3 regions of the Streptomyces sp. NPDC059477 genome follow, and region 3 is predicted to be linked to each of the others. Evidence: riboswitches for the same ligand, from Rfam matches in the RefSeq annotation. Region 3 holds a riboswitch; each other region holds the start of a gene.
What was found. A riboswitch is a leader RNA that binds a small molecule or an ion and turns the genes downstream of it on or off. The one in region 3 is predicted to bind thiamine pyrophosphate.
Positions count from the first base shown of each region.

Region 1 (7,520 bases), on a different contig from region 3:
GGGTCACCTTGTCGCCCTCGGCGAGCCGGGTGCCCTCGGCCGGTGACTGGCGGGCCACCTGGCCCGCGTCGATCTCGGAGTTGATCCGGTCCATGGCGATCTGCACCGTCAGCCCGGCCTCCTGGAGCCGCTCCCGGGCCGCGTCGATGTCCTCGCCGGTGACGTCCGGGACGTCGATGGGGCGGCCCTTGCTGACGAGCAGGGCGATCGCCGAGCCCGCGCGGCGCTCGGTGCCGCCGCGCGGATCGCTGTCGATGACCGAGCCCTTGGCGATCTCGTCGTCGAACTCCCGGGTGACCATGCCCGGCTCCAGCCCCTCGTCCTTCAGCAGGGCCTGCGCGTCCGCCAGCAGCATGCCCTGCACATCGGGCACGCGCACGGTCTCCGGGCCGTCGGACACGGTCAGCGTGACCGAGTCGTTCTGCCGGATGCGGCTGCCCGGCCCGGGGTCGGTGCTGATCACCGCGCCCCGCTCGACCGTGTCGCTGTAGGCGTGCCGGACCTCGCCCACGTCCAGCCCGGCGTCCGCCAGCCGGTCGCGGGACTCCGCCTCGGTCTGCCCCAGCACCGCCGGGACCTGCGTGAACTGGCCCGAGTTGATGTACCAGACGCCCGCGCCGACCCCGAAGACCAGCAGGACGGCCGTGACCAGGGTCAGCGTCAGCCGCCGTCGGCGGACGGTACGGCGGCGCGGCGGGCCGGGCGGCGCGGCGGCCAGTCGGCTGGTCCGGTGGAACTCCTCCCGCTCGTCCCCGTCGACCGGCAGCGGACGCACGGTCAGCGCGCGCGGGATGACACTCGTCCGGTCCTCGGCGTTGTCGTGCCGCTCGGCCCGCGCCTGCGGCGGCACCGCGTCCAGTTGGGCGTCGGTCAGCGCGCCCCGCGCGTCGCGGGCGCGCGCGAGCAGCGCCACCGCGTCGTGCGGCCGGACACCGGGGTTGCGCGCGGTGGCGGCGGCGGTCAGCTCGTCCAGCTCGTACGCCAGCCCCGGCACCCGGGCCGAGGGCGGCGGAACACTCTCGTGGAGAGCCTTGTAGAGCACCTGCGCCGGGGTCTCCCCGGCGTGCGGCTTGCCCCCGGTGAGCATCTCGAAGAACATCACCCCGCACGCGTACACGTCCACGCGCGCGTCGGCCGTGCCGTGCTCGATCTGCTCGGGCGCGAGATACGACACCGTGCCGAGCACCGCGCCCGTGGTGCCGGTCGCCGCGTCCACGGACCGCACCAGGCCGAAGTCCGCGACCTTCACCCGGCCGTCGTCCCCGATCAGGACGTTCTCCGGCTTCATGTCGCGGTGCACGAAACCCGCGCGGTGGGCGGCGCCCAGCGCGGCCAGCACCGGCTCCAGGATGTCCACTGCGGCCCGCGGCTGGAGCGCCCCGCGCTCGCGCAGCACGTCCCGCAGGGTGCACCCGGCGACGTACTCCATGGCGAGATAGACGTACGACCTGTCCGCGCCCTGGTCGAAGACCTGCACCACATTGGGGTGCGCGAGCCGGGCGACCGACTTGGCCTCACGGATGAACCGGTCGACGAACGAGGCGTCGGCGGCCAGGGTCGGGTGCATCACCTTCAGCGCGAGCACCCGGTCGAGGCGGGTGTCCACGGCCCGGTAGACCGTGGCCATCCCGCCCACCGCGATCCGCGCGTCGACGCGGTACCTGCCGTCGAGCAACTGCCCGATCAGAGGGTCCCGAAGGGTCGTGTCCACGCAGGTGAGTGTACGAGCCGGCACCGACAGCGCCGCCGGTTGCGCCGATCGGGTGACGGCTTGCAGCAGAGCTGTGACCGTGACGGCGCGGGCGCGGAGCGGGCGGCGCGCGGGGCGGCGGCGCTCAGAACGCCGGCCGTTCCGGGTCCAGGTCCGCCCGGCCGGCCGTCGGTGAGGACGCCTGGGCGAAGTGGCGTTTCGGGATGCGGCCCGCGCGGTGGGCGAGCCGGCCCGCCTCCACCGCGTGCCGCATGGCGTCGGCCATCAGCACCGGCTCCTGCGCGCGGGTCACGGCCGAGGCGAGCATCACGCCCGCGCAGCCCAGCTCCATCGCGAGGGCCGCGTCCGAGGCCGTACCGGCGCCCGCGTCCAGGATCACCGGCACGCGCGCGTGCGCGACGATCAGCTCGAAGTTGTGCGGGTTGCGGATGCCGAGGCCGGAGCCGATCGGCGAGCCCAGCGGCATGATCGCCGCGCAGCCCGCGTCCTGGAGCTTGCGCGCCAGTACCGGGTCGTCGTTGGTGTACGGCAGCACCGTGAAGCCGTCGTCCACCAGGGTCTCGGCGGCCTCCAGCAGCTCGATCGGGTCCGGCAGCAGGGTGCGCTCGTCGGCGATGACCTCCAGCTTGATCAGATCCGTGCCGAGCGCCTCACGCGCGAGGCGGGCGGTGAGCACGGCCTCGCCCGCCGTGAAGCAGCCGGCCGTGTTGGGCAGCACCCGGATGCCGAGCTTCTCCAGCACCGACAGCACCGAGCCGTGCACACCCGGGTCGATCCGCCGCATCGCGACGGTCGTCAGCTCCGTACCGGACGCCACCAGCGCGCGTTCCAACACATCGAGGCTGGGCGCCCCGCCCGTGCCCATGATCAGCCGGGAGGTGAAGGACGTACCAGCGAGGACGAACGGGTCGTCGGCCATGGGTCAGCCTCCTTGGACGGCGGTGAGGACTTCCACGCGGTCGCCCTCGGACAGGGTGGTCCGGGGCCACTGCCCGCGCGGGACGACGGTTTCGTTGAGAGCGGCGGCGACCCCCGAGGGTGCCGGGGTGAGGGCGCGCACCAGCGCGTCCAGCGCCGTGCCATGAGCCACCTCGCGGGGCTCGCCGTTGACGGAGATCGTGACAGACAGGCTCATACGGGCTGCTCCGTGAGTGCGCCGGCGGTGAACCGCCGGGGGGTGAACGGACGGGCTTCCTCGGGGAGTTCCCCGGTCACCAGGGCGTGCGCCAGCGCGTCGCCGGTGACCGGGGTGAGCAGCACGCCGTTGCGGTAGTGCCCGGTCGCCAGCAGCAGGCCGGGCAGGCCGGTCGGGCCGAGCAGCGGCGCGTTGTCGGGGGAGCCGGGCCGCAGTCCCGCGCGGGTCTCGGTCAGCGGCAGCTCCGTGATGCCGGGGATCAGCTCATGGGCGTCGCGCAGCAGCTCGTACACGCCGCCCGCGGTCACCGTCGTGTCCCAGCCCAGTTCCTCGCTGGTCGCGCCGACGACGAGTTCGCCGTTCTCGCGCGGCACCAGGTAGACGTGGCTGCCGCGCACCACCGCGCGGACGGTCCGGCTCAGGAAGGGCGCGTACCGCGGGGGCACGGTCAGCCGCAGCACCTGCCCCTTCACCGGCCGCACGGGAGGCCGTACGGCGTCCGGGACGCCCGCCAGCCGCCCGCTGAGGCTCCCGGCGGCCAGCACCACCTGCCCGGCGGCCCGCTCGGTCCCGTCGCGCGTGACCAGGCCCGTGACGCGGTCCCGGGCCACTGCCAGCCGTTCGGCCCAGGTGCGGTGGAAGACCACCCCGGAGCGCTCGCAGGCCGTCACAAGGGCCGCCGCGAGCCGCCTCGGGTCGATCTGATGGTCCCCGTCGACCCGCAGCCCGCCGCGCACCCCGGGGGCCAGCATCGGCTCAAGGCGGCGGCAGTCCCGCCCGGACAGCCACTCCGAGTCCAGGCCGGACCGCTGTTGCAGGGCGTGCAGTTCCCGCAGATGCGCGCGGTCGTCGGTGTCCAGGGCGACGGCCAGCGTGCCGCAGCGGCGGTAGCCGAGGTCCTGGCCGGTGAGATCGGTCAGCTCGGCCGCGAACTCCGGATAGCGGCGGGCCGAGGCCAGATTGAGGCCGAGCAGGGTCTGCTCGCCATGGTGCAGCTCGGTGACGGCGGCGAGCATCCCGGCCGCCACCTGGACGGCCCCGCCGCCGGGCGCGGGGTCGACCACGGCCACGGCGAGCCCGCGCTGTGCGGCCCGCCAGGCCGTGACCAGCCCGATGACACCGCCCCCGACGACGAGAACGTCGGCATGGCCCGGAGGTGTGCGCGTGGCAGATGAGTGGGTGACAGCTGTGTGCGTGACGGACGACACGGGCGTTCAGCCCCTCCCTTCGCCGGCATGACCCGGATCAGGTTCGTACGGTCGGAGGCCGCCAGCCTCCCTCTCAGCCCGGTGCGTCCGGGCTCCCGCGAGTGCTTTACGTTGGGCAGCCTAGCCCTTGGATCCACGCCTCTGTAAGGGAGCCCGCCCCGATGCCCCGGTCGCTGGACGGTCTGGTCCTCGCCCCCGTCACCGATCAGGCCCCAGGTCAGGTGGGTACCCGGACCCGGTTCACGTACCACGAGAAGGACGGCGAGATCTGGGCCGCGTACACGGGCGGCGATGTCGTCCGCGGGTTTCTGACCGGCACGCGCGCGGGCGACCGGCTGGACTTCCGGTACGTCCAGCTCAAGGCCGACGGGACGACGTCCGGCGGGCACTGCGTGTCGGTGGTGACCCTGCTGCCGGACGGGCGGGTGCGCCTGCTGGAGACGTGGGAGTGGGAGTCGCAGCCGGGGAGCGGGACGAGCGTGGTCGAGGAAGTGCCGCACGCGGGGTAGGTGAACGGTGTGGGGCAGATGGAGGGCGTGGGGAGAGTGAAGGGTGTGCGGGACGTCACGCGGGCGGACCGGCTGACTGACGCATTGTCAGGTGCGTAAGGTGATCGGGTGAGCGTGGACAGAGAGCAGACGGCGGCGCCGGGGCCGCGGCACGTGGTCGTGGTGGGCGCCGGGATGGCCGGGGTGCAGACCGCGGTGGCCCTGCGCGAGCAGGGATTCACCGGCACCGTGACGCTGATCGGCGCGGAACCCCACCAGCCCTACGACCGTCCCCCGCTGTCCAAGGCCGTGCTCCTCGGCAAGGCCGAGGACTCCGCCTTCGAGGTCGACTTCGAGTCCCTCGGCATCGAGCTGCACCTCGGCCGCGAGGCCACCGGCGTCCGCCCCGCCGAGCACGAACTGGACACCGAGGCCGGGCCCGTCCCGTACGACGTCCTGGTGCTGGCCACCGGCGCCGAACCGATCCGGCTGCCCGGCGCGGAGGGCGTGCCCGGGGTGCATCTGCTGCGCACCCTGGACGACGCCGCCCGGCTGCGGCCGGTGCTCGCCCGCCAGCACGACATCGTGGTGGTCGGCGCGGGCTGGATCGGCGCCGAGTTCGCCACCGCCGCGCGCGAGGCGGGCTGCGCGGTCACCGTCGTGGAGGCCGCCGACCGGCCGCTCGCCGGGGCGCTGCCCGCCGAGGTGGCCGCGCCGATGACCGGCTGGTACGCCGACAGCGGCGCCGTCCTGCGCACGCACGCGCGCGTGGAGCGCGTCGAGCCCGGCGCGGTCCTCCTGGACGACGGCACGCGCGTACCCGCCGGGGCGGTCGTCGTCGGCATCGGCGCCCGCCCCGCCACGGCCTGGCTGACCGGCTCCGGGATCGCCCGGGGCGCCCAGGGCGAGGTCGTCGCCGACGACCGGCTGCGCGCGTCCGCGCCCGACGTCTACGCGGTCGGCGACTGCGCTTCCTTCCCGTCCGCGCGCTACGGCGAGCGGCTGCTGATCCACCACTGGGACAACGCCCTCCAGGGGCCGCGCATGGTCGCCGCGAACATCGTCGACGGCGAGCGGTCCGACGCCGTCTACGACCCGGTGCCGTACTTCTGGTCCGAGCAGTTCGGCCGCTTCGTGCAGTACGCCGGGCATCACGCCGCCGCCGACAGCACCGTGTGGCGCGGCGACCCGGCGGGCCCGGCGTGGTCCGTCTGCTGGCTGCGCGAGGGCCGGCTGGTCGCCCTGCTGGCGGTGGGCCGCCCGAGGGATCTGGCCCAGGGACGGCGGCTGATCGAGGCGGGGACGGTGATGGACCCACAACTGCTGCCCGACCCGACGCAGCCGCTGAAATCGGCGACGCTGGCGGGCTGAGGCGGGCTGAGGCGGGTCAGTTCAGGCCGGAATGGGTTGAATTGGGTTGAAATGGGTGGCGCGCGCCGGTCCGTGTGTCGCGCGAGGGACGCCCGTCGGTGGCCTGACGGTGGCGTCCGGGCGACGCCGGAGCGACCTTTGGGCCGACGGGCGGACGCGCCTCGGCTACCGGCTGTCAGTCCCAGATGGCAGTCTTGGTGACGTGACCGAGATTGACGCAAAGATCGATGCTCTCGTCCCTGGCTGGCTGACCCTCCCCGACATCGCCGAACAGTTCGGCGTCGAGGTGACCCGCGTGCGGCAGCTGGTCAAGGACGGCCAGCTGATCGCCGTACGCCGTGGTGAGAACCGCGCGCTGCACGTCCCCGCCGCTTTCCTCGACGGGGACAAGGTGGTCAAGGGCCTGTCCGGCACCTTGACACTGCTGCGGGACGACGGCTTCACGGTCGAAGAGATGCTGGAGTGGCTGTTCACCCCCGACCCGACCCTGCCCGGCACCCCCGCCCAGGCACTGAGCGAGAATCGTGGTACGGAGGTGAAGCGGCGCGCCCAGGCGCTCGCCGTCTGATCCGGACGAGCACGCCGAGCTGACCATATGTCCGGCGTACGGGCCGCGGTCCCGTGCGGCCACGGCCGCGCGGGCGCACGGACCGTGCAGGTCACGGTCCGTGACCGCCGATGCGGCCCACAGTGGCCGCCGGCCGACGGCCCGTACGCCACGAGTACGAACGGCGCCCGCCCGGTGCGGGCGCCGCCCATCGACTTCCCGGGGGACCCTTCATGGCCGACAGCGCACACGAGCGGCTCGCCGACGCCCGGCTGTATCTGTGCACGGACGCGCGCAAGCGGCAGGGCGATCTGCCGGAGTTCCTGGACGCCGCGCTGGCCGGCGGCGTCGACATCGTGCAGTTGCGTGACAAGGGCATGGAGGCCGCGGAGGAGCTGGAGCACCTCGCGGTGTTCGCCGAGGCCTGCGCGCGGCACGGCAGACTGCTCGCCGTCAACGACCGCGCGGACGTCGCCCACGCCGCCGGGGCGGACGTCCTGCACCTGGGACAGGGCGACCTCCCGGTGCCCGCCGCGCGCGCGATCCTCGGCGCCGATGTCCTGATAGGCCGCTCCACCCACGCCGGACCCGAAGCCGCGGCGGCGGCCGTCCAGGACGGCGTGGACTATTTCTGCACCGGCCCCTGCTGGCCCACCCCCACCAAACCGGGGCGCCATGCCCCCGGCCTCGACCTGGTGCGCGCCACGGCCGAGCTGGGCACGGACCGTCCGTGGTTCGCCATCGGCGGCATCGACCTGGGCAATCTGGACGAGGTGCTGGCGGCGGGCGCCCGCCGGGCCGTGGTGGTCCGGGCGATCACCCAGGCGGACGACCCGGGAGCGGCGGCGGCGGAGTTCGCCCGGCGGCTGCGGCAGGTCTGACGCGGGCCCGACGGTGGTCCGATGAAGCGACCTGGCGGAGTCTGACGTGGACCTGGCTGAGCCATCGGGTGAAAATTAGCCAAAGGGGGCGCCACTTTCGGTCAGGGCGGGTCCGTAGTGTGTCCAAGGGCTGGACAGCAGCCCGGCAAATCGGGCAAATATCCAGACTCCGGTTGGGT
Region 1 covers NZ_JBHYUG010000077.1:7,529-15,048, reverse strand. Annotated here, with positions in the region: gene pknB (Stk1 family PASTA domain-containing Ser/Thr kinase) at 1-1,711, opposite strand, end outside; gene ACFXAZ_RS29570 (thiazole synthase) at 1,836-2,630, opposite strand; gene thiS (sulfur carrier protein ThiS) at 2,634-2,846, opposite strand; gene thiO (glycine oxidase ThiO) at 2,843-4,054, opposite strand; TPP riboswitch at 4,052-4,163, opposite strand; gene ACFXAZ_RS29555 (hypothetical protein) at 4,216-4,563, shown strand; gene ACFXAZ_RS29550 (NAD(P)/FAD-dependent oxidoreductase) at 4,738-5,913, shown strand; gene ACFXAZ_RS29545 (Rv2175c family DNA-binding protein) at 6,116-6,481, shown strand; gene thiE (thiamine phosphate synthase) at 6,694-7,341, shown strand.
Region 1: it holds a riboswitch for thiamine pyrophosphate, as region 3 does, so the genes downstream of both, thiO (glycine oxidase ThiO) here and thiC (phosphomethylpyrimidine synthase ThiC) in region 3, are expected to answer to the same signal.

Region 2 (7,520 bases), on a different contig from region 3:
CCAGCAGCGACACCGCGCACACCACCATCAGAATCGTCGAAAGGGCCATCGCCTGGCCGTAGTTCAGCTCCCCGGGCCGCCCGATCAGCTTGGCGACCGCCACCGGCAGCGTCGGATCGTCCGGCCGCGCGATGAACACCGTCGCCCCGAACTCCCCCAGCGACACCGCGAACGCGAACCCCGCCGCGACCAGCGCCGCCCGCCGCACCAGCGGCAGATCGACCTCCCGCCACACCCGCCACGGCGACGCCCCGAGCACCGCCGCCGCCTCCCGGAGCCGCCCGTCCACCGCCCGCAGCACCGGCAGCATGGTCCGTACGACGAAGGGGACCCCCACCAGTGCCTGGGCGAGCGGCACCAGGATCCAGGTCGCGCGCAGATCCAGCGGCGGCTCGTCCAGCGCGATCAGGAACCCGAAGCCCACGGTCACCGCGGACACCCCGAGCGGCAGCATCAACAGCGCGTCGAACCCCCGTACGAGGCGCCCCGCGTCCCGCCGCGCCAGCGCCGCCGCCGCGAGGGAGCCGACCAGCAGGGCGATGGCGGTGGCGACGAGCGCGTACGTCAGCGAGTTCCCGATCGCCTCGATCGGCGGGACGAGGAACACCTGGGACTCGGACGAGGTCAGCGCCCGGTAGTAGGAGAACCCGGCCCCTTCCAGCGACCGCCGCACCAGCACGCCCAGCGGCAGCACCAGCAGGACGGCGATGGAGAGCAGGACACCGGCCAGCAGCGCCCACTGCCCCGCCCCGCGCGGGCGCCGGGCCGTCAGGGACGCGTCCACCAGCCGCAGCGCGCTCTCCCGCCGCCGTACGGTCCACGCGTGCACGGCGAGGATCGCGCCCACGGCGAGGAACTGGACGACCGTCAGGACGGCCGCCGTGGACAGGTCGAAGATCTCCGAGGTCTGCCGGTAGATCTCCACCTCCAGGGTGGCGAAGGTCGGCCCGCCGAGGATCTGCACCACCCCGAAGGAGGTGAAGGTGAACAGGAAGACCATCAGCGCGGCGGCGGCCACGGCGGGCCCGAGCGCCGGAAGGGTGACCCGCCGCCACGCGGCGAACGGCGAGGCGCCGAGCATCCGCGCGGCCTCCTCCTGCCGGGGGTCCAGTTGCCCCCACAACCCGCCCACGGTCCGTACGACGACCGCGTAGTTGAAGAAGAGATGCGCGAGCAGGATCGCCCACACGGTGGTGTCCAGCCGTACGCCCCACCACTCGTCCAGCAGCCCGCCGCGCCCGAGCAGCGCCAGGAACGCCGTGCCGACCACGACGGTCGGCAGCACGAACGGCACGGTCACCACCGCCCGCAGCGCCTGCTTGCCGGGGAAGTCGAAGCGCGCGAAGACATACGCGCCGGGCAGCGCGATCAGCAGGGTCAGCGCGGTCGAGGCCAGCGCCTGCCAGGTGGTGAACCACAGCACATGCCGGATGTCCGGCTGCCCCAGCACCTCCCACAGCCGCCCCACCCGCCAGACCCCGTCGGCCTTGAGCCCCCGCAGGAGGATCGCGGCGACGGGGTAGGCGAAGAAGACGCCGAAGAACGCGACGGGCACCACCAGCAGCCCGCCCCGCACCAGACCCCTGCTCCGGCTCTGGCTGCGGTTGCGGCTCCGGGGGGTTACTTCAGTACGAGCGAGGTCCACGACTTGACCCACTCGTCACGGTGGTCGGCGATCTTCGCCGGGTCCAGGGTCTGCGGGTCCTTGACCTGGGGCCCGTACCGGGCGAACACCTCGGGCACCTGGGCGCCCTCGACCACCGGGTAGACGAACATGTTCAGCGGCATGTCCTGCTGGAACTCCTTGCTGAGCATGAAGTCCAGCAGCGCCTTGCCGCCCTCCGGATTCCCGGCGTTGCTCAGCAGCCCCGCGTACTCGACCTGCCGGAAGCAGGTCCCGTCGGCGACCCCGGTGGGCGCGTCCGCGGGCTGCGGATCGGCGTAGACGACCTCCACGGGCGGCGAGGAGGCGTACGACACGACCAGCGGCCGGTCCCCCTTGGCCTCCTTGCCCCCGGCCGAGCCGGAGAACTCCTCGTTGTACGCCTGCTCCCAGCTGTCGACGACCTTGACGCCGTTGTCGCTCAGCTTCTTCCAGTAGTCCTGCCAGCCGTCGTCCCCGTAGGCGGCGGCCGTGCCGAGCAGAAAGCCGAGGCCGGGCGAGGAGGTGGAGGCGTTCTCGGTGACCAGCAGGTCCTTGTAGGCGGGCTTGATCAGATCCTCGAACGTCTTCGGCGGCGCCAGCTTCTTCTCGCTGAAGTACGCCTTGTCGTAGTTGACGCAGATGTCCCCGCTGTCGATAGGCGTGACCCGGTGCTCGGCCTCGTCGGCCCGGTAGGCGGCCTGGACGGTGTCGGCGCCCTTGGCCTCGTACGACTGGAACAGCCCGTTGTCCAGGGCCCGGGAGAGCAGGGTGTTGTCGACGCCGAAGAAGACATCGCCCTGCGGGTTGTCCTTGGTGAGGATCGCCTTGTTGACGGCCGTGCCGGCGTCGCCGTCCTCCAGGACCTTGACCGTGTACCCGGACCGCTGCTCGAAGTCGGCGAGGACTTCCTTGGACACGGCCCATGAGTTGTGGCTGACGAGTGTGACCGTCCTGGAGTCCCCGCCGTCGCTTCCGCTGTCGGACGACGAGCCGCACGCGGACAGCGTGATCAGCCCGAACCCGACGAGCACGGCGGTTATCTGCTTGGTGTTGCCCACTGAATGTCCTCCTGGGTGACCAGGAAGAGACGCGGCCCTGCCCGGGACCTTCCACGGCTCCCGGGCAGGGCGCAACAGCATGAGTGACGACCGATCTCCCTACCCAGAATGACCTGGGCGAGGTTCAGAGGGTCTGCGGCCCACCGATATGCATCGGCTGCCGCACTCTCAGCGCTGTGGCGCTCCCCTGCCGGATATGAAGATGTGTATGAAGATATGTACGAGTATGAACTTATGTACGGGTGTACGGCGTCAGACTACCGCTCGGTGGCCGCGAGCTGACCGCACGCCCCGTCGATCTCCTGACCACGGGTGTCCCGGACGGTCACCGGCACCCCATGGGCGGCGATGGCCTCCACGAACGCCTTCTCGTCCTCGGGCCGGGACGCGGTCCACTTGGAGCCCGGTGTCGGATTCAGCGGGATCAGGTTCACATGCACGGGCCGCCCCTTGAGCAGCCGCCCGAGCCGGTCGCCACGCCACGCCTGGTCGTTGATGTCCCGGATCAGCGCGTACTCGATGGACAGCCGCCGCCCGGACCGCTCCGCGTAGGCGAACCCGGCGTCCAGCACCTCCCGCACCTTCCACCGCGTGTTCACCGGCACCAGCGTGTCCCGCAGCTCGTCATCGGGCGCGTGCAGCGAGATGGCGAGCCGGCACTTGAAGCCCTCGTCGGAGAACCGGTGGATGGCGGGCACCAGCCCGACCGTCGACACGGTGATCCCGCGCTGCGAGAGCCCCACCCCGTCGGGCGCCGGATCGGTCAGCGCGCGGATGGCCCCGACGACCCGCTTGTAGTTGGCGAGCGGCTCGCCCATCCCCATGAAGACGATGTTGGACAGCCGGGCGGGCCCTCCGGGCACCTCCCCGTCCCTGAGCGCCCGCATGCCGTCCACGATCTGGTGCACGATCTCGGCGGTGGACAGGTTCCGGTCGAGCCCCGCCTGCCCGGTCGCGCAGAACGGGCAGTTCATCCCGCACCCGGCCTGCGAGCTGATGCACATGGTCACCCGGTCCGGGTACCGCATCAGCACCGACTCCACGAGCGTCCCGTCGAACAGCCGCCACAGCGTCTTGCGGGTCGTCCCCTGGTCCGTCGACAGATGACGCACGACGGTCATCAGCTCCGGCAGCAGCGCGTCCCGCAGCCGCTCCCGGGCGCCGGCCGGGATGTCCGTCCACTCGGCGGGGTCGTGCGCGTACCGCGCGAAGTAGTGCTGCGAGAGCTGCTTGGCACGGAACGGCTTCTCCCCGATTCCGGCCACCGCCTCCTTGCGCTCGGCGGGCGAGAGATCGGCGAGATGCCGCGGCGGCTTCTTGGCTCCGCGCGGCGCGACAAAGGTGAGTTCTCCGGGATTAGGCATGGCCGTACCAGTGTCGCAGACTCACGGACCCCCTCCGCCGGCCCTGTGGATAACTCCACCGGGCAGACGTCTTCGCAGGTCAGGGCCGCCCTTGGGCGATCTCGTCGCGCAGCTCGGCCAGCTCGCGCTCGAATTCCCGGTACAGGTCCGTCGTCCGGTGCTCGGCGGTCGGCCGCACCCGGCCCTCGTCCAGCGCCGCCAGCCGGTCACCGAGGGCGGCGAGCGCGGCCTCGCGGCCGTACCAGCCGGGGGCGCCCCGGCTCGCCTCCAGTTCCCCGCCCGCGGCGCGGAGACCGGCATGGACGCGTTCACGCACCGGGATCAGGTCGGCGCGTACCTGCTCCAGCCGCCGGCGCAGCTGCTCCACGCCCTCGACGGCACCGATCGCCGCCTCGCCGGTCCCGGCCATGCCCTCGACGTACTCGACCAGCTCTTCGAGCAGCGGCAGGAGCACGGTCGTGTCTCTCTGGTCCACGGCGACGACCTGCGTCCGTACCGCCGTGTACCGCGCGGAGAGGTCGTCGAGCCGGGCGAAGACATCGGCGGCCGAGGAGAGCCGGGAGCGGACCATGTCGACCGGGAGCCCGTCGCGACGGCCGAGCATCGCCTCCAGGTCGGCCAGTTCCCGGGCCAGCCCCTCGCGCAGCTCCAGCAGTGCCTGATGCCCCTCGTCCGCCGAGGCCAGGGTCGAGCGGACGCCCGCCCCGAGCGTCTCGACGGCCTTCGCCGCCTCCCGCTCCAGCCGCTCCTGCTTCACGGCCCGCCGCCGTGCCCACATACGACTCCACCCCTTCCGTTCCTTCGACCCCGGCGTCGCACGCCGTGATCATAGGTACGGAAGGGGTGGTGGCGAGCAGTGGGAGCAAACGTTCACTCAGTGCGCGGGCGGGGCGGGGGTCAGCCGGAGCCGACGAACACCACCATCAGCAGCCACACCACCGGCGCCGTCGGCAGCAGCGAGTCCAGCCGGTCCATGATCCCGCCGTGGCCCGGCAGGAGCGTGCCCATGTCCTTGATGCCGAGGTCCCGCTTGATCATGGACTCGCCGAGGTCGCCCAGCGTGGCCGTGGCGGCGACCGCGAGCCCCAGCAGCAGACCCTGCCACCAGGTGCCGCCGTCGATCAGGAACTCCATGCACAGCGCGCCGGCCGCCATCGCGAAGGCGACCGCGCCCAGCAGGCCCTCGCGGGTCTTGCCGGGACTGATCCGCGGCGCGAGCTTGTGCTTGCCGAACCGCCAGCCGATCGCGTACGCCCCGGTGTCGCTGACGACGGTGAGCAGCAGGAACGTCAGGACGCGCTGCGGGCCGTCGTCGGCGGTCAGCATCATGGCGACGAAGGTGGCCAGGAACGGCACGTAGAAGGCGGCGAAGACGCCCGCCGTGACGTCCTTGAGATAGCCCTCCGGCGGTTCGGTCATCCGCCAGACCAGCACCGCGAGGGCGGTGAGCGCCATGGCGACCCAGGCGCCCTCGGCGCCCCGCGCGTATCCGGCGACGACCATCGCCGCGCCGCCGACCGCGAGCGGCACCAGCGGCGCCTTGATGCCCTTGCGCTCGTCCAGGCGCCGGGTCAGCTCCCACAGCCCGACGACCACGGCGACCGCTATCACCCCGATGAACGCGGCCTTGACGAAGAACAGCGAGGCGACGATGACCGCGCCGAGCCCGACCCCGACGCCTATGGCCGCACCCAGGTCCCGGCCCGCGTTCTTCTTCTGCGGTGCGGGTGCCGGCTGCGGGGCGTCGGGCATGGGCTCCGGATTCTGCGGCACCTCCGCACGGGGCTGCGCCGACGGGGTCTCGTCGCGGAACGTCCGGTCAGGGAACGTGTGGTCAGCAAACGTCTGGTCGGGGAACGCCTGGTCGGGAAATGCCTGATGGGACAGCGCTCGATGGGACAGCGCCTGGTCGGAGAACGCCTGGTCATGGAGCAGGGGGCCGCCCGGCCGAGCGGTCCCCCGGTCCTGATGGTCCTGGTCCCCGCCATAGGCGGGCAGGTCGGGCACGATGGGCATGGGGCGAGTGTGCTGCGCCTGCTGCGCATCGTACGCGGGACCCGCCGGGGCAGCCCCTTGGACAGGTCCGTGCTCGGTGGGCCCCCAGTACCCGGTCTGCCCGGCCCCGGGCGGCACCCCCCAGGAAGAGTCGTTCATCAGACTTCGAGCAGCTCCGCTTCCTTGTGCTTGAGAAGCTCGTCCACCTGGGCGACGTACTTGGCGGTGGTGTCGTCGAGTTCCTTCTCCGCGCGGCGGCCCTCGTCCTCGCCGACGTCGCCGTCCTTGATCAGCTTGTCGATGGCGTCCTTGGCCTTGCGGCGGACCGAGCGGATGGACACCTTGGCGTCCTCGCCCTTGCCCTTGGCGACCTTGATGTACTCGCGGCGGCGCTCCTCGGTCAGCTCGGGGAACACCACCCGGATGATGTTGCCGTCGTTGCTCGGGTTGACACCCAGGTCGGAGTCACGGATCGCCTGCTCGATGTTGCGCAGGGCGGTCTTGTCGAACGGGGTGACGACCGCCATCCGCGGCTCCGGCACGGCGAACGAAGCCAGCTGGTTGATCGGGGTCGGCGCCCCGTAGTAGTCGGCCACGATCTTGTTGAACATCGCCGGGTGCGCACGGCCGGTGCGGATCGCGGCGAAGTCCTCCTTGGCGACCACGACGGCCTTCTCCATCTTCTCCTCGGCTTCGAGGAGGGTCTCTTCGATCACCACTTGCTCCTGCGTGTTGTGAGTCGGCCCGGCTGCGTCTGCGGAGAGGGCGGCCGGCTGCGTCGCGTCTTGTTACTGCACGGTTCCCGACCGTCAGACCATTGTCCATCCCCCGGTCAGGGTCCGTCCTCGGTCGGGGACCGTCCCCCGGTCAGGCCCGGCTGTCCTCGTCGCCCACCACTGTGCCGATCTTCTCACCCTTGACGGCGCGCGCGATGTTTCCCTCGGTCAGCATCTCGAAGACGAGGATCGGCAGCTTGTTGTCGCGGCACAGGGTGATGGCGGTGGCGTCGGCGACCCGGAGGTCGCGGGTGATGACCTCGCCGTAGCCGAGGGCGTCGAACTTGACCGCGTCGGGGTTGGTCTTCGGGTCGGAGTCATAGACCCCGTCCACGCCGTTCTTGCCCATCAGCAGTGCTTCGGCGTCGATCTCCAGGGCGCGCTGCGCGGCGGTGGTGTCGGTGGAGAAGTACGGCATGCCCATACCGGCGCCGAAGATCACCACCCGGCCCTTCTCCAGGTGCCGCACGGCCCGCAGCGGGATGTAGGGCTCGGCGACCTGTCCCATGGTGATGGCGGTCTGCACCCGGGACTGGATGCCCTCCTTCTCCAGGAAGTCCTGGAGGGCGAGGCAGTTCATCACCGTGCCCAGCATGCCCATGTAGTCGGAGCGGGCCCGGTCCATGCCGCGCTGCTGGAGTTCGGCGCCGCGGAAGAAGTTGCCGCCGCCGAGGACGACCGC
Region 2 covers NZ_JBHYUG010000074.1:1,378-8,897, reverse strand. Annotated here, with positions in the region: gene ACFXAZ_RS29060 (ABC transporter permease) at 1-1,561, opposite strand, end outside; gene ACFXAZ_RS29055 (thiamine ABC transporter substrate binding subunit) at 1,621-2,703, opposite strand; TPP riboswitch at 2,782-2,902, opposite strand; gene rlmN (23S rRNA (adenine(2503)-C(2))-methyltransferase RlmN) at 2,961-4,067, opposite strand; gene ACFXAZ_RS29045 (hypothetical protein) at 4,147-4,845, opposite strand; gene ACFXAZ_RS29040 (phosphatidate cytidylyltransferase) at 4,965-6,221, opposite strand; gene frr (ribosome recycling factor) at 6,221-6,778, opposite strand; gene pyrH (UMP kinase) at 6,930-7,520, opposite strand, start outside.
Region 2: it holds a riboswitch for thiamine pyrophosphate, as region 3 does, so the genes downstream of both, ACFXAZ_RS29055 (thiamine ABC transporter substrate binding subunit) here and thiC (phosphomethylpyrimidine synthase ThiC) in region 3, are expected to answer to the same signal.

Region 3 (7,520 bases):
CTGGGGCCACACCCGCACATCTCCGCCGCAGAAACGACCCGCCGCCCCCGGATTCCCTAGGGGACCGGTCAGGGGAGGACAAGGGACGCGAGACCCCCGTACGCGTCCCCGGCGTCCTAGCATCGAAGGCAGAACATCACACGACCTGTCGGCCGGGCGGGCACAACGGGCCCGGCACGGCCGACGGGTGGAGAGACAAGGACAAGAGCGATGCGAGAGATCTTCGCGGGACTGCCGTGGTGGGTGAAGTGGATCGCGGTGCCGGTCATCGCTCTGGTCGTCTTCGGCGGCCTGATAGCGAGCGTGCTGGGCTTCGTGATCGGCCTGCTCTTCAAGCTGCTGGTCTTGGTGGCCCTGGTCGGCGGACTGATCTACGTCGTACGGAAGTTCACCTCCAGTTCCTCGTCGCGCGGCGACTGGTGAGCGCGGAGGGGCTACCGACGGCCCGGTGACGTATGTCACGGGTCCCTCGGGCGAGGGAAGTTTCCCGGACGCGGCGCCTTCCGGCCAGGGTGGACAGTTAAAGTCCGGAACCCGCCGCGGCAGCATTCGCCACCGGCGCACCCCCTCCTCCCTCCCGTGTCCCCGCACGGGCCGCCCCCTCGCGCTCCGGGAGCCACCCTTGGCCACGGTAGACACCCCCTCCGCCGCTACCGGCGCATCCGCTGTGCCCCGCGCACACACCTCATCGGCCCGGTCCCTCCCCGTGCCGGCCCTTCGGGTACGACCCCCCGAGCAGCCCATCCCGCCAGGCGCCCGCCCGGTGCGCCCCCGCCCGCTGCCGCCCCCGGTACGGCAACCGCACCGGTCGCCCGCGGAACCGGCGGGCAGCCGCCCGCAGCAGCCACAGCCCTCGACCCTCATCGGCTCCGTGCAGCGCGCGATGCGGCTCCTGGAGAGCGTCGCCGAGCACGAGCACGGCGCCCCGGCCAAGCAACTGGCCCGTGAGACCGGCCTGGCCCTGCCCACCGCCTACCACCTGCTGCGCACCCTGAGCCACGAGGGATACCTGCGCCGGGACAAGGGACTGTTCTTCCTCGGCGAGGCCGCCGAGCGGCTCAGCGGCAGCGCGGCACGGCAGAAACGTCGCAGCACGATCGTCGAGGCGCTCGCACATTGGCGGGATTCGATCGGTGCGCCCGTGTACTACGCCATGTACCGCGGGGGCGAGATCGAGATCAGCTGTGTCTCCGACACCCCGGGCAACCCGGCGGTTCAGGAATGGGCCGACTTCCGTGAGACCGCCCACGCGCACGCGATCGGACAGTGCCTGCTCTCCCAGCTCGGCGAGGACGCCCGCCGTGACCACCTCGACCGTTACCCCGTCCGGGCCATCACCCCGTACACCGTGCGTGACGAAGACGCCCTGCTGCGCCGCCTGGAACGGACGGGGCGGATGGCGCCGGTCGTCGAGCGCCAGGAGTACGCGCTGGGCGCGGTGTGCGCCGCGATCCCCATCACGGTCGGCAGCACGGCGGCGACGATCGCCCTCTCGCTGCCCGCCCAGCAGGCCGACCGGCTGCTGCCCGCCACTCGTCAACTCCAGGACGAGATCGGTCGCCTGCTCGGGTCACTTGCGATCTCTATCAGTATCTGAAAACTCACTCCTTGTGATCTGCTGTGTACGTTCAGCAAGATGCCAAGAAATGTCGGGGTACATTCCCGGCCAGTCCACCGGTACATGGCGGGATAGGCGATGCGCGAATCCGTACAGACAGTTCAAGCAGAGGTCATGATGAGCTTTCTCGTCTCCGAGGAACTGTCATTCCGTATCCCGGTGGAGTTGCGCTACGAGGCCCCTGATCCCTATGCCGTGCGGTTGACCTTCCATCTGCCCGGGGACGCGCCCGTGACCTGGGCCTTCGGACGGGAGCTGCTGGTCGACGGGATCGCGGGACCCTGCGGCGAGGGCGATGTGCATGTGGCACCGGCCGAGGCCGACACGCTGGGCGAGATCCTGATCCGGCTTCAGGTCGGCAGCGACCAGGCCCTGTTCCGCTGCTCGGCGGCACCGCTCGTGGCGTTCCTCGACCGCACGGACAAACTGGTCCCGCTCGGCCAGGAGGGCGCGCTCGCCGACTTCGACGCCCACCTCGACGAGGCGCTGGACCGCATCCTGGCCGAGGAACAGAGCGCGGGCTGAGCCGTCCACCGATCGAGGCGGCGTAACGCTTCCTCAGTCGGCGGGCGGTGGGCCCACGTGGGGGTGGGGCGGGGTTCGGGAGGCATGCAGTAACGGTTCCCTGCGGAGGCCCCTGGGACCCGGGGTCCGGAGGCCCCTGGGCCCCGGATCCCAGGGGCCTCCAGACACCGGCGTCCTTCCTGCGCGGGCTTCCCTCTCCCCGGCCGGGTCCCTCAGCGCTTCCGCCGTCGCCCCCGTCCGCTGCGGCCGAGGGCGGCCGGAGTGCGTACACCCGCGGGTGCCGAACCCTCTCCGGACGGTCCCGGTGTTGCCGCCGACCCCATGGGTCCCGCGGGCACCGCCTGTCCCACCGGCTGCCGTCCCGTCGCCGGGCGGTCGGCCGAGACGACGAGGGCCGCGAGGGCGGTGGTCACCGGCACCGAGGCGACCAGCCCGATCGAACCGACCAGCGTCCGCACGATCTCCGCCGCCACCAGTTCACTGTTCGCGACCGTCCCCACGCTGCTCTGCGCGATCGAGAAGAGCAGCAGCAGGGGGAGCGCGGCGCCCGCGTAGGCGAGGACGAGGGTGTTGACCACCGAGGCGATGTGGTCGCGCCCGATGCGGATACCGGCCCGGTACAGCCCCTTCCAGCCCATCGTGGGATTGGCCTCGTGCAGCTCCCAGACCGCCGAGGTCTGGGTGACCGTCACATCGTCGAGCACGCCGAGCGACCCGATGATCACCCCGGCCAGCAGCAGACCGCTCATGTCGATCGACGGATACAGGCCGTGGATCAGGCCGGTGTTGTCGTCCGTGTTCCCGGTGAGCGCGGCCCAGCCGATGAACAGCGAGCCGAGGACACCGATCAGCAGCAGCGAGATCAGCGTGCCGAGCACCGCCACCGAGGTTCTCGCCGACAGCCCATGGCACAGATACAACGCGATCAGCATGATCGCACTCGCCCCGACCACGGCCACGACCAGCGGGTTCGAGCCCTGAAGGATGGCGGGCAGGATGAAGAAGTTGAGGATCAGGAAACTCATCGCCAGCGCCACCAGCGCCATCAGACCGCGCAGCCGTCCGACGACCACCACGGCGAGCGCGAAGATCCCGGCGAGCAGCGCCATCGGGACCTGCCGGTTGACGTCCGCCACCGAGTACTGGAGATCAGCGGGGGCGGAGGGCTCGTACGCGACGATGACCTTCTGGTCCTGCTCCAGCTGACGGGTCTGATCGGGCTGCACGATCTCCGTGAACGTACGGCCCTTGTCCGTGCCGGTGTCGACCCGGATCGTCGCCCGCTTGCAGGTGCCGTTCGCCTGCTGCACGGCAGAGGAGCCCTCGGCGGTGGAGGTGTCGCCGGTCGGTGTGCCGCCGGAGGCGTTCACCGAGGCGCAGTCCACCTGCTCGACCTGGGTGACCGTGGCCTCCTGGGTCTGCCGGTCGAACCCGACACCGGTCCGCTCGTGCGCCGGCGCGCCACCGGGCCACAGCACGGCCAGCCCGACCAGCACGGCCACGCCGAACGGTACGAGGATGGCCGCGATGATCTTCCGCAGATGGACGGAGACGGGGGCGGCGGGGCCGTGACTGTGGCTGTGACCGTGCCCGCCCCCGTGCCCTCCTCCACCGGGTCCGTGCCCGTGCCCGTGTTCGTCGCCCGGCCCGTCGCCGTGTCCCTGGCCCGGCGGTCCGTGGCCGGCGTCGGGACGATTGCCCGGCTCGTTTCCCTGAGGGCCGGGGCCGACCCCGTAGTCCCGGCCGTACTCACCACCGGGTCCATGGCCGTGTCCGTGGCCGTGACCACCCTGGCTGTGCCCCGTCCCTTGCCCGGCCCCCGTGTTCGGACCGTACGAGCCGTGCATCGGTCCCGACCCGATGCCCTGCCCCGGAAGCGCACCGGGATCCTGCACGTGAGGAGAACCACCCGAGCCACGCCCTTGCCGGCTGGACAGAGCCTGCCCCCCGGGACGAGGCACCTGCCCGCCAGACATCCCCCCCGGCCGCTCGCCAGCCGCACTCCCCGGCCCAGAACGCGCCCCGAGGCGACGCACGGAACCGGTCTCATAGTCCGGCCCCGCGTGGGGGTCGGCCCCGGTACCGGAGCCGGGACCGGCAGCAGAGCCGACGCCGGGACCAGAGCCGACGCCGGGACCAGAGCCGACGCCGGGACCAGAGCCGGCGCCGGAAGGGCCGCCCGGTCCGCGGGGCGGGTCGGGCGGGGCGAAAGGGGGATCCTGCGGTGTGGTCACCGACCGATCATCGCAAGAACGGCAGGGGCCCTCTGTTCACCGCGCCCGAATTGACGCTAGCGTGGAGGCACCTTTGTACACGCGGGAGCTCGGAGCACCGGGCTGAGAGGGCGCTGACCTTCGTCTTCGCGATGTTTCACGTGGAACATCAGCCACCACAGGTGATGGATCCGATGGAACGTCGGCGGACGGAAATCGCTGCGTCGACCGCCGAACCTGTTACCGGGTAATGCCGGCGTAGGGAGTAGGTCTCATGACCATCAAGGACACACGCACGCCTGCCTCCCCGCAGACCTCCAGCGACGCGGAGAAATCCACACACGGGAACCCCGGCACCAACGGGGTCTCCGGCGAAGGGGAGACCGGGAAGTCCATCGGCTGGCACAAGGCGTACGTCGAGGGCTCGCGCCCCGATCTGCGCGTGCCGGTCCGCCAGGTGCACCTCACCAACGGGCAGTCGGTCACCGTGTACGACACATCGGGCCCGTACACCGATCCGCTCGCCGAGACCGACGTCCGCAGGGGGCTCGCTCCGCTGCGGGAGAACTGGATCATCGCGCGCGGAGACACCGAGGAGTACGCGGGCCGTCCCGTCCGTCCCGAGGACGACGGCCTCAAGCACACCTCGCCGCGTGGTGGGCTGCGCAACCTCGACGCGGTCTTCCCCGGCCGCCCCCGCCAGCCACGTCGCAGCCGCGACTCAGGCGCGGTCACCCAGCTCGCCTATGCCCGCCGGGGCGAGATCACACCCGAGATGGAGTTCGTGGCGATCCGGGAGAACGTCTCGCCCGAGGTCGTACGCGAGGAGATCGCGGCGGGACGGGCCGTGCTGCCCGCCAACATCAACCACCCGGAGATCGAGCCGATGATCATCGGTAAACGGTTCCTGGTGAAGGTCAACGCCAACATCGGCAACTCCGCGGTCACCTCCTCCATCGAGGAGGAGGTCGAGAAGATGACCTGGGCGACCCGCTGGGGCGCCGACACGGTCATGGACCTTTCCACCGGCCGCAACATCCACACCACCCGTGAATGGGTGCTGCGCAACTCCCCCGTCCCCATCGGCACGGTCCCCCTCTACCAGGCCCTGGAGAAGGTCGACGGCCGGGCCGAGGAACTGACCTGGGAGATCTACAAGGACACCGTCATCGAGCAGGCCGAGCAGGGCGTGGACTACATGACCGTCCACGCGGGCGTGCGGCTGCCGTACGTGCCGCTCACCGCCAACCGCAAGACCGGCATCGTCTCGCGCGGCGGCTCGATCATGGCGGCCTGGTGCCTGGCCCACCACAAAGAATCGTTCCTGTACGAGAACTTCGAGGAACTCTGCGAGATCCTCGCCGCCTACGACATCACCTACTCGCTGGGTGACGGTCTACGGCCGGGCTCGATCGCGGACGCCAACGACGAAGCGCAGTTCGCGGAGTTGGGCACGCTCGGGGAACTCAACCGGATCGCGAAGCGTTTTGATGTACAGACGATGATCGAAGGCCCGGGACACGTCCCGATGCACAAGATCAAGGAGAACATCGACCTTCAGCAGGAGATCTGTGATGAAGCTCCGTTCTATACGCTCGGCCCGCTGACGACGGACGTCGCGCCGGCGTACGACCACATCACCTCCGGTATCGGTGCCGCGATGATCGCCTGGTGGGGCACGGCCATGCTCTGCTATGTCACGCCCAAGGAACACCTGGGCCTGCCCAACCGTGACGACGTCAAGACCGGCGTCATCACCTACAAGATCGCCGCCCACGCAGCCGACCTCGCCAAGGGGCACCCCGGAGCACAGGACTGGGACGACGCGCTGTCCGACGCCCGCTTCGAATTCCGCTGGGAGGACCAGTTCAATCTGGCCCTCGACCCGGACACGGCCCGTGAGTTCCACGACGAGACCCTGCCGGCAGAACCCGCCAAGACGGCCCACTTCTGCTCCATGTGCGGCCCGAAGTTCTGCAGCATGAAGATCTCACAGGACATCCGCCGCGAACACGGCGGCACCAAAGCGGAGATCGAGGAGGGCATGGCCCAGAAGTCCCAGGAATTCGCGGCGGCCGGCAACCGGGTGTACCTGCCCCTCGCCGACTGACCTTCCGTGACACGGTGCCCACGGACCGGTGACCGTGGGCACCTCGGACGGCTACCCGTCGTCCGGTTCCCCGCGGAAGCGGCGGGAGAGTTGTGGGAGAGATACGGGCGAGGGGGCGTCAGGGCTTCGGGGCGTCGGCAGACTGGGGGAATGACATCGAGTTCGCTGAGCAAGGGTGCCAACCTTCCGGTCGACTCCGCCGAGGTGCGGGTCGAGCTGTGCTGGTCCGGGGGGCCCGGTGTGCCGGATGTGGACGCGTCCGCGCTGCTGCTCACCGCGGCGGGGAGGGTGCGGGACGACGTCGACTTCGTCTTCTACAACCAGCCGCAGCACGCCTCCGGCGCCGTGACCCACCTCGGGAAGCGGCAGGCGGAGCCGGGCATGACGGACACGGTCGGGGTACGCCTCGGCGAGCTGGAGCCGGGGGTCGAGCGGGTCGTGCTGTGCGCCTCGGCCGACGGCGGGACCTTCGGGCAGGTGCCGGGGCTGACCCTGCGGCTGCTGGACGCCGGGACGTCGGCGGAGCTGGCCCGGTTCGAGATGGCGGCGACGACCGAGACCGCGTTCATCGGCGGTGAGCTGTACCGGCGGCAGGGGCGATGGAAGTTCCGTGCGGTGGGGCAGGGGTACGACTCCGGTCTCGCCGGGCTGGCGACGGACTTCGGGATCAGAGTCGATGAGGAGGAGCAGTCGGCCGCCGCGGACGTGCCGGCGGCGCCTGTGAATCCGCCTTCGGCGGCTCCGGTGAGCGCGCCTCCGGCAACCCCGGTGGTCCCGCCTCCGGCGACTCCCGCGACGTCGCCTCCCCCGGCGGCGCCGGTCACGCCGAGTCCGGGTGGGCCCCGCCTCACCAAGGGTGAGGAGAAGCTGCCCGTGGACATGCGCAAGCGGCTGTCCCTGCGCAAGGAGCAGGTGGCGGTCAGTCTGCGCAAGCATGGCGCCGAGGGGGTCGTCGCACGGGTGATCCTCGTGCTCGATGCCTCCGGGTCGATGTCGTACCTGTACTCGCGCGGGGTGGTCGCCGATGTGGTCGAGCGGATGGCGGCCGTGGCGG
Region 3 covers NZ_JBHYUG010000018.1:67,901-75,420, forward strand. Annotated here, with positions in the region: gene ACFXAZ_RS12535 (DUF5326 family protein) at 211-423, shown strand; gene ACFXAZ_RS12540 (IclR family transcriptional regulator) at 863-1,597, shown strand; gene ACFXAZ_RS12545 (SsgA family sporulation/cell division regulator) at 1,697-2,143, shown strand; gene ACFXAZ_RS12550 (YibE/F family protein) at 2,356-3,990, opposite strand; TPP riboswitch at 4,449-4,638, shown strand; gene thiC (phosphomethylpyrimidine synthase ThiC) at 4,631-6,466, shown strand; gene ACFXAZ_RS12560 (VWA domain-containing protein) at 6,617-7,520, shown strand, end outside.